DNA from 2 places in the Neobacillus sp. B24 genome. Region 1 is predicted to be linked to the other one. Evidence: predicted binding sites of a transcription regulator. Region 1 holds the regulator's gene; the other holds the start of a gene.
What was found. Region 1 encodes CtsR, which represses protease genes until heat stress. Its sites were predicted from a motif close to ATGGTCAATAAAGGTCAAACA; they were not measured.
Positions count from the first base shown of each region.

Region 2: the regulator CtsR is predicted to act here: its motif matches at 3,653-3,673, upstream of clpP (ATP-dependent Clp endopeptidase proteolytic subunit ClpP).

Region 1 covers NZ_AP035777.1:95,495-100,713, forward strand. The annotation lists rRNA gene ACZ43M_RS00505 (23S ribosomal RNA) at 1-1,922, shown strand, start outside; rRNA gene rrf (5S ribosomal RNA) at 2,000-2,116, shown strand; gene ACZ43M_RS00515 (CtsR family transcriptional regulator) at 2,708-3,169, shown strand; gene ACZ43M_RS00520 (UvrB/UvrC motif-containing protein) at 3,347-3,895, shown strand; gene ACZ43M_RS00525 (protein arginine kinase) at 3,898-4,974, shown strand.
Region 2 covers NZ_AP035777.1:4,689,624-4,694,842, reverse strand. The annotation lists gene ACZ43M_RS23365 (glycosyltransferase) at 1-1,272, shown strand, start outside; gene ACZ43M_RS23360 (glycosyltransferase family 2 protein) at 1,377-2,879, shown strand; gene clpP (ATP-dependent Clp endopeptidase proteolytic subunit ClpP) at 2,994-3,596, opposite strand; tRNA gene ACZ43M_RS23350 (tRNA-Arg) at 3,847-3,918, shown strand; gene rpoN (RNA polymerase factor sigma-54) at 4,623-5,219, shown strand, end outside.

The sequences.
Region 1 (5,219 bases):
AAAAGGGAAACAGCCCAGACCACCAGCTAAGGTCCCAAAGTATACGTTAAGTGGAAAAGGATGTGGAGTTGCTTAGACAACCAGGATGTTGGCTTAGAAGCAGCCACCATTTAAAGAGTGCGTAATAGCTCACTGGTCGAGTGACTCTGCGCCGAAAATGTACCGGGGCTAAACGTATCACCGAAGCTGTGGGTGGACACCGTCTGGTGTCCGCGGTAGGAGAGCGTTCTAAGGGCGTTGAAGCTAGACCGTAAGGACTGGTGGAGCGCTTAGAAGTGAGAATGCCGGTATGAGTAGCGAAAGACGGGTGAGAATCCCGTCCACCGTATGCCTAAGGTTTCCTGAGGAAGGCTCGTCCGCTCAGGGTTAGTCGGGACCTAAGCCGAGGCCGAAAGGCGTAGGCGATGGACAACAGGTTGATATTCCTGTACCACCTCTTTATCGTTTGAGTGATGGGGGGACGCAGGAGGATAGGGTAAGCGCGCTGCTGGTTATGCGCGTGTAAGCAGTTAGGCTGAGAAGCAGGAAAATCCGCTTCTCACAAAGGCTGAGCTGTGATGCCGAGGGAAATATAGTACCGAAGTTCCTGATTCCACACTGCCAAGAAAAGCCTCTAGCGATGATATTAGGTGCCCGTACCGCAAACCGACACAGGTAGGCGAGGAGAGAATCCTAAGGTGAGCGAGAGAACTCTCGTTAAGGAACTCGGCAAAATGACCCCGTAACTTCGGGAGAAGGGGTGCTCATTACGGTGAATAGCTGTGATGAGCCGCAGTGAATAGGCCCAGGCGACTGTTTAGCAAAAACACAGGTCTCTGCGAAGCCGCAAGGCGAAGTATAGGGGCTGACGCCTGCCCGGTGCTGGAAGGTTAAGAGGAGGGGTTAGCCTTAAAAGCGAAGCTCTGAATCGAAGCCCCAGTAAACGGCGGCCGTAACTATAACGGTCCTAAGGTAGCGAAATTCCTTGTCGGGTAAGTTCCGACCCGCACGAAAGGCGTAACGATCTGGGCACTGTCTCAACGAGAGACTCGGTGAAATTATAGTACCTGTGAAGATGCAGGTTACCCGCGACAGGACGGAAAGACCCCGTGGAGCTTTACTGTAGCCTGATATTGAATTTTGGTACAGCTTGTACAGGATAGGTAGGAGCCTGAGAAACCGGAGCGCCAGCTTCGGTGGAGGCGTCGGTGGGATACTACCCTGGCTGTATTGAAATTCTAACCCGCACCCCTTATCGGGGTGGGAGACAGTGTCAGGTGGGCAGTTTGACTGGGGCGGTCGCCTCCCAAAGAGTAACGGAGGCGCCCAAAGGTTCCCTCAGAATGGTTGGAAATCATTCGTAGAGTGTAAAGGCACAAGGGAGCTTGACTGCGAGACCTACAAGTCGAGCAGGGACGAAAGTCGGGCTTAGTGATCCGGTGGTTCCGCATGGAAGGGCCATCGCTCAACGGATAAAAGCTACCCCGGGGATAACAGGCTTATCTCCCCCAAGAGTCCACATCGACGGGGAGGTTTGGCACCTCGATGTCGGCTCATCGCATCCTGGGGCTGTAGTCGGTCCCAAGGGTTGGGCTGTTCGCCCATTAAAGCGGTACGCGAGCTGGGTTCAGAACGTCGTGAGACAGTTCGGTCCCTATCCGTCGTGGGCGCAGGAAATTTGAGAGGAGCTGTCCTTAGTACGAGAGGACCGGGATGGACGCACCGCTGGTGTACCAGTTGTCTTGCCAAAGGCATCGCTGGGTAGCTATGTGCGGACGGGATAAGTGCTGAAAGCATCTAAGCATGAAGCCCCCCTCAAGATGAGATTTCCCATAGCGTCAAGCTAGTAAGATCCCTGAAAGATGATCAGGTTGATAGGTCAGAGGTGGAAGCATGGTGACATGTGGAGCTGACTGATACTAATCGATCGAGGACTTAACCAAGTCAAAATGATTATTCGGTTTACTGAAACTTCTTCTGCATTATCTAGTTTTGAGGGAATGAAACCTCAAAAGAATAGTTTGGCAACTATGGCGAGAAGGTCACACCCGTTCCCATACCGAACACGGAAGTTAAGCTTCTCAGCGCCGATGGTAGTTGGGGCAAGCGCCCCTGTGAGAGTAGGACGTTGCCGGGCAAACAAAAGACAACCTGAAAAAATGGTTGTCTTTTTTGTGTCCTTTTAAAAAAGGTAATTGGCTTTGAAAAAAGGAGTTTCGCGGATATATTGGGATTTTCGCAGATATATTTGTTTTTTCGCGGAAAAAATCAAATTAACGCGGATATATTTTGTTTTTCGCGGATATCCGGAGAAAAACCGCGGATATAATTTTTTAAGTCTATTTTTATTGAACAAAATCACCTAATTTCCACATGTAAATTACGCCAATAGAGTCTATTGGAGCAGTAACCCAGCCGTTTATGCTCCCGAAATACGCAAATAGAACCGATTCATGAAGAATACCCGATGTTTTCCCTCTTCACCTTCGCCAATCACCTCATATTTGAGGAATATACCAATTGTTTTCATTTTGTCCCCCCTCAATTCATTATTTTGTGCCCAATCCTAAACGAAATAGTAGTTTTTTCCCACTATCCCCACGTTTCGTAACCGCAAGATTTGGAGAAAATCATAAAGTAGTGAATCGTTGCATCTCACCATGAATTTGAGTATAATTAATGTCAAATATAGTCAAAGTCAGATGATGACAGGGGGTGCGCAGCCGGAATGAGAAACATCTCCGATATTATCGAGAAATACTTGAAACAAGTCTTAGAAATGAGTGAAGAGGATATCGTTGAAATTAAACGCAGTGAAGTGGCTGATAAATTTCAATGTGTTCCTTCGCAGATTAATTATGTAATCAACACTCGCTTTACAATTGAACGCGGATATCTCGTTGAAAGCAAACGGGGCGGAGGCGGCTATATCCGGATTATAAAAGTAGAATCACATGATTCAGCCGATTTAATCGATCACTTACTATCGCTTATTCACGGTCGAGTGGCACAGGCAAGTGCGGAGGATGTAATCACTCGTCTTGTCCAGGAAGAAATCATCACAAAACGGGAAGCCAAAATCATGCTGTCTGTTATTGATCGCTCCGTGCTCTATATTGACCTCCCATACCGGGATGAATTGCGGGCAAGAATGCTAAAAGCAATGTTAACATCTTTGAAATATAAATGAAAACTTGCCGATTGGCCAGTCCGTTAGGACGAAGACAGAGGCGTAGTTGAATTTATGCGTTAGGAAATTATAAAATTTTATAATTTCATATTAGCTAAATAAGTATCCGGGGTATGTCTGGTCGAGTATCTAAATAATCAGCTGCAAAACCACATGCCCTTTACAGAGGTGAGGAAAATGAATTGCCAGGAATGCAACCAACGGCCTGCAGCGCTTCATTTTACAAAAATTATTAACGGTGAAAAAACAGAAGTGCACCTGTGTGAAAAATGCGCCCAGGAAAAAGGTGAAATGTTTATGTTTAATGGGGAATCGGGCTTTTCCTTTAATAATCTATTAGCCGGTTTACTAAACATTGACCCAACGTTTCAACAGCCTAGTAAAAGTCCGTTCCATCAGGAGGAAATCCTGCAGTGTCATCATTGTTCGATGACCTTTCCGCAATTTTTAAAAGTGGGCCGGTTTGGCTGTGCTCATTGCTATGAAACCTTTCAAGACCAGCTAAAACCGGTACTAAGGCGCCTTCACGGCGGTAACTGGACTCATAATGGAAAAATACCAAAGCGAATTGGCGGCAGTATCCACCTTCGTAAGCAAATTGAGGAACTGAAACATAACTTAAGAGAATCAATCATCCGCGAAGAGTTCGAGCAGGCGGCACGAATTCGCGATGAAATTCGCCAACTTGAAAAAAGGTTGACAGGTAGCCTTGAGGGAGGGGAGTAGCGATGTCGCTCGAACGTTTTTTAAATCAGGCGGTCAGCTCCTGGATGAGTGAGGAAGGACCCGATTCCGATATTGTCCTAAGCTCGCGGATTCGCTTGGCGCGGAATCTGGAGGCCTATAACTTCCCGACACTTTTTTCTCATGAGGAAGCAAAACAGATCATTTCAGATATGGAAAATCTGCTTCAAAAGGGAACACTGCCAAAGTTCGGGAAACTGGAACTGTTGAAAATCGATGAAATGCAGCCGCTGCAAAAGCGGGTATTAGTGGAGAAACACCTAATTAGCCCAAATTTGTCAGAGGACTCACCACATGGGGCCGTTTTATTATCGGAAAACGAAGAAGTCAGTATAATGATTAATGAAGAAGATCATATTCGGATCCAGTGCTTGTTTCCTGGCTTGCAATTGGCGCAAGCCTTGGAAGCGGCCAATGAGATTGATGACTGGATTGAACAGCATCTCCAATATGCATTTGATGAAAAACTGGGTTACCTGACAAGTTGTCCTACTAACGTTGGAACCGGACTCCGGGCATCGTTAATGATGCACTTGCCGGGGTTAATATTAACGCAGCAAATCAGCCGGATTATTCCTGCGATAAATCAATTGGGGTTCGTCGTACGAGGAATTTATGGTGAAGGAAGTGAAGCGCTGGGGAACATTTTTCAAATTTCCAACCAGATTACACTCGGAAAGGCGGAAGAGGATATCTGCCGCGACTTAATGGGGGTTGTCAGCCAGATCATTTCACAAGAAAGGTCGGCGCGGGAAGCATTACGGAAAACTTCTAACATACAATTAGAAGATAGAGTGTTTCGTTCCTTAGGGGTTTTAACCAATTGCCGGATCATTGAATCAAAAGAAGCTGCAAGATGTTTATCAGATGTTCGTTTGGGGATTGACATGGGATACATCAAAAATATCTCCAAAACGATATTAAATGAGTTAATGATTTTAACCCAACCGGGTTTTCTACAGCAGTATGCCGGCGGACCATTAAGGCCGCATGAAAGGGATATAAGAAGAGCAGCATTAATTCGAGAACGATTCCAACTGGAATCTGAAAAATCAGGGTAGTGTCAAAAGTTCTATGAAAACTCCTTAAGGGGTTAGGTTCCTTTCCACATATTGGGTGCGTCGGCCCCGCAACCGCTCTTGACAAACACGCCAATGGTTTGAGATTCCTTTATCAAGGGCGACGGGGACAAAAAGAAGGCATGCCAAATAGCCCTTGGTATTTCCATTTTAAACCATTGGCAAGTTCGGTTTGTCAAGAGTTCGCTTCGCCGGTTGCTAGTGGGTTCAAGGGCTCTGCTAAACAA
Region 2 (5,219 bases), 820 kb from region 1:
AATCAACATATATTTAATGACTTTCTTGATGCCTTAAAAGTATGGCTCAGTATAAAGGGCCATCGGGGCGGAATGAAAACAGGCGGTAAAAGACTCGATATTCTGGACCAGTTAAAAAAGAATAAAACCTTTCCTTATATTAAGAAGGGCTGGGGGGGGACATCTTCCCGTTACAATGGAAAGCAGTTGTCTATTATCATCCCTGCACAAAACGAGGAATTAACAATCGAAGCAGTTATTTTGGAGGCAAGAAAATTGGATCCTATAGAAATTATTGTTGTTGTGAATGGATCGGCTGATAAAACTGCTGAGATTGCTTCCAATCTAGGGGCAACGATTATTGAGTACCGGGAACGCCTGGGTCATAATATGGGGCGCTCAATTGGAGCATTAGAATCAAGGGGTGATATTATTTTGTTTATCGATTCTGATTTTGCTATTCCTGCAGATGATTTACTTCCTTTTGTTGAAGCAGTTGCAAATGGGGTCGATATGGCACTCAATGATTTAAATAGCTATCTGCCAATACAATACCCACTTCATAATGTCAGTGCCTTTAAATATGGATTAAATCTAATCAGTCGTAAAAGTAATTTAGGAATCGGCTCCTTATTGGCAGTTCCGAATGCAATCAGCAGAACTTGTTTGAATCATGTTGGGTTTGAGACACTCGTATGTCCGAGCTTGGCTCAAGTAAAAGCAATTGTAAATCACTTTAAAGTAGCATGTGTACATCCAGTAGATGTAATGAAGCCGAATCGTATGCGTCCTGAACAGCATTTAGGCAGCTATATAGATGGCGGAAGCAGAGAAGAAATTATCAATAAATTAATGAAAGATGAACGATTTGATGATTATCAAAGGGAATTGAATAAGATCATGCCACAAACAAGGGGGTGGGGAATCACTTCTTCTTTGTATAATGGAAAACAGCTGTCAGTCATTATTTCAGCTCAAAATAATGGGCAGACAGTTGAAAAGGTCATTCGCGAAGCACGAAAGATTGAACCATATGAGGTTATTGTTATTGTAAATGGTTCACAGGATGACACTGAAGAGATAGCAAAGAAACTCGGGACTACAGTTATAAAAACAGAACAACAATTAGATTATGATACAGCTCATGCTATAGGGGCGCTTGCATCCAGAAGTGACATTATCTATTTTGTTGATGCGGCCCAAAAAGGACAAACACCAGCAGAACAACGCATTATCGGTGACCATTTGGAGGCTATTTCGTTTCTAATCAATACTGATGAACAATGGCATTGAACTGATTGGGGGCTGACATCCATTTTTAGGGACAGTTCCAGAGCTGTTCCTTCTAAGTAGTAAAAAACATTTGATAGAAAAAAAGATGGGAGAAAACAATAAAGATGCATAAATTATCAATTATCATAATGGGTATGGATAATTTAAATTCAAATGTCATTTCAAATGCCTGGTCAATATCTCCGTCTGAAGTAATAGTGGTAGTTTCTGATCTTGCCACCGAAGAAGAAGTCAAACTTGCGGAATCAACAGGCTGCAAAATTATTATTAAAAATCATTTAGCTAGTAATAATGAATATGTTCTAGGATTGAAAGAAGCTAAGGGTGATATCGTATTATTCTTAAATGGTGATCATGTGATTGGGCAAGAACAAATTACATCTTTTATTCAACCTATCATGAATGGTGAGGCCGATGTCGTTATGAATAATTTGACGTCCGTGTTCCTTGCTAACCGGATAAAACAATGGCCTGACACCATAACACTTTGGAGGCAAGTGTTTAATGACAGTTTGGGATATCAACATTTATTAATTGATTCGCTTTTGTCAATGCCGTATGCCCTATCAAGGCAGGTTATTCAATCGGTAGGCATCAATGGTTTTGAGAATCTTGCCATTGCAAATTTGCTTATTCTTGAGCAAGAATGGAAGATTAGTAGACATATGTCTCTTCTTTTACAGTCTGAGATGTTTTTACCCCCACAACAATCTCGCTATTATGTTCCCATAACAGACTCTGAGCGTGAAATGGTTAAATCTTATTTGGAAGCATTTAAAATTTGGTTTCAGAAACATGGAGTAAGAGGCCAATATCATGATGCCGGCAGAAGAAGAGATATAATTAAAAATATCAAAGAAAATGGCAATTTGCATGACTATGCTATCATTTATAAAGGGAATGTAAAAAACTCCACTCAATATGATGGCAAACAGCTTTCAGTCATTATTCCCGCCCAAAATGAAGAAAAGTCGATTGGGATGGTAATCCATCAAGCAAGTCTAATTGACCCTATGGAAATTATTGTCGTTGTGAATGGTTCCAATGACAAAACGGAGGAAATTGCTAGACAATTAGGTGCTACGGTTATCGTTTTTCACGAGCCGTTGGGAATTGATGTAGGTCGGTCCATCGGTGCCTTAGAGGCAAAAGGAGATATTCTTCTTTTTATTGATGCTGACTTTTCGATATCCGCAACTGATCTTCGTCCGTTTTGCCAAGCAGTTATGAATGGGATTGATGTAGCGCTAAATAATTTAAATATTGATTACTTTCCCTTATATATTGTAAATTTATACAAATACATGCTGAATATTGCCTGCGGTCGCAAGGAGTTAGGAGTTGGTTCGATTGTGGCGGTGCCTCATGCATTAAGCAGACGCTGTCTTAATGGGATCGGATGGGATTCATTGATTAATCCCAATTTGGCACATGTAAAGGCAATTATGCAGGGCTATCAAGTTACTAATGTTCATTTTGTGGATGTGATGAAGCCGAATCGAATTCGTCCCGATCAGCATTTCTCGAAAAATGGACATCCAAAGGCAGTACTAAGAATTATTGGTGACCACTTGGAATCACTGGCATACTGGTTGGAGCATTCTTAATCTTGATTCTAAGAAATAGATCTAAACGGATAGAGGATAGAGAACTTGGGAACTTGGCAAGTAAGTCCCACTTACAAATAAACAACCGGCATTACAAGCCGGTTGTTAGCAATATTATTTATCTTTCTTTTCAAGTGTATTGCGAGATACGATATTATCGATTAAGCCATATTCCTTGGCGCGTTCAGCAGTCATGAAGTTATCACGATCTGTGTCACGCTGGATCACTTCAATTGGCTGGCCAGTACGCTCGGCTAAAATGCCGTTTAATTTTTCACGTAGGAAAAGAATCCGCTTAGCAGCAATTTCAATTTCAGTTGCTTGACCCTGTGCCCCGCCAAGCGGCTGGTGAATCATGACTTCTGCGTTCGGCAAGGCAAATCGCTTGCCCTTTTCTCCAGCTGCAAGCAAGAATGCGCCCATGGATGCTGCCATCCCAATACAAACAGTCGAGACGTTCGGGCGAATATATTGCATTGTATCATAGATTGCCATTCCGGCTGTAATGCTTCCGCCTGGGCTGTTGATGTAAAGGGTAATGTCTTTTTCAGGATTTTCTGCTTCCAAGAACAATAATTGCGCAACAATACTGTTTGCCACATTATCATCAATTGCGCTGCCAAGCATAATAATCCGGTCTTTTAACAAACGGGAATAAATGTCGTAAGCACGTTCGCCACGGTTTGTTTGTTCAATAACTGTAGGAATCAAATTCATTTTTCTTCCTCCTCTGAATGGAAATGTAAAAACTTATGTATTGTTATCATACAATGATGGTCAATAAAGGTCAAACAATATGCCTTCCAAAATTGTTCGACAACTTCCTTCATAAAGCATAACCAATTTGAATACTTTTTAAAACTAATTGGTTGGGACTTTGGGGGCCCACTAAGGGAAAATTGCTTAGAAAAATCCTCTTGTAATGTAAAGGAAGTTATCATATAATATAAAAGTCGCAAATAATTTTGCCCTCGTGGTGCAACGGATAGCACGTAAGATTCCGGTTCTTAAAATGTGGGTTCGATTCCTGCCGAGGGCGTAATAATGCTGAAAAATAAAGGTTTTTTGAGTGTATCTGGAAAAAAAGTGTCCTACTTTTGTCCGAGTACTTCGAAAAACCTTTATTTTTATTTTATTGTATTTTCTCTAACCAGCTATTCATAACTCATTATTTAGTTGTTCTGTGCGCTTAGACATATGCCCATATGTGTTTAACAAAATTAATTTATCTGTATCCCCTAGGCGGGCTCCAATGTAATTCATATCTGATACATTTGATTCCCATAGGATGGTTTCATGTATGGCGAAACATGTGTGGGTAACATGCATTAATTTTGACGCTTGCAAAGTGTCCGAAGCATATCGGCGTAATTAGGCATTTTTACTAATTCCCCTATAGGAATAATGAAAAAGAACGTTGGTCGATTTGAGTTCTACATATTCCTCTAATTCCAGGAATTTTTGTCTCTTCGCTGATGTTTTTACGGTTTTTGTTTTTGGGCAAAAGCAGAATGTTTACGATTAAAAGAGGACGAATCGGTAGTCTACATAGCTGATATGATTGAGTCGCTTTACAAAGCAGTTTCCGTGGAGAATGCCGGTATGTAACGGGCAATAATGGTGCATGCCTTTTTCTCCAAAGAAAAAGCAAACCTATTTCCCCAATCTACCATCACTCTAAACTAATATACATTCCCAGGAGCCCCTACTTTCATGTAAAATAACAGTAAGGGGGAGAAGGAAATGAACTTTAAACCAGGTTTATGGCAGCAGCAAACGCTAAAAATGACGATGACTCAAGAGTTGTCGCAGGCGATTGCATTATTGCAGTATTCAACGCAGGAGCTAACCGACTTTTTGGAAAATAAGGCACTTGAAAATCCCCTAATGCAAATTGAATATGTCAATGTAAGGCCTATGAATCCTTTGATTGATCGGAACCGCCGGAAATATCAAAAGGCCGAGAAGGATTGGATTGACCAAATTGCTGAGAAGCCCTATTCAATAGAAGAGCAATTAATTTCACAATTAAATATAAAAAAATTGTCAGAGGAACAGTTGAAGGTGATTCGCCGTTTGATTCAGAACCTTGATGAAAACGGTTACTTTACTGGGGATTTGAATGAGATCGCTGCAAAGTTAAACATTTCGGAGGAGTTGGCAGAGGACTGTCTGGTTGTGATTCAAACGCTTGAACCGGCGGGGATTGGGGCCAGAGACCTGCAGGAATGCCTGCTCATACAAGTGGAATATGGATTCCCGGAAAACGATTTGGCTAGAAAAATTATCTCTGGCTACTTCATTCCGTTTGCCGAAAAAAAGTGGAAGCAAATTGCAAAA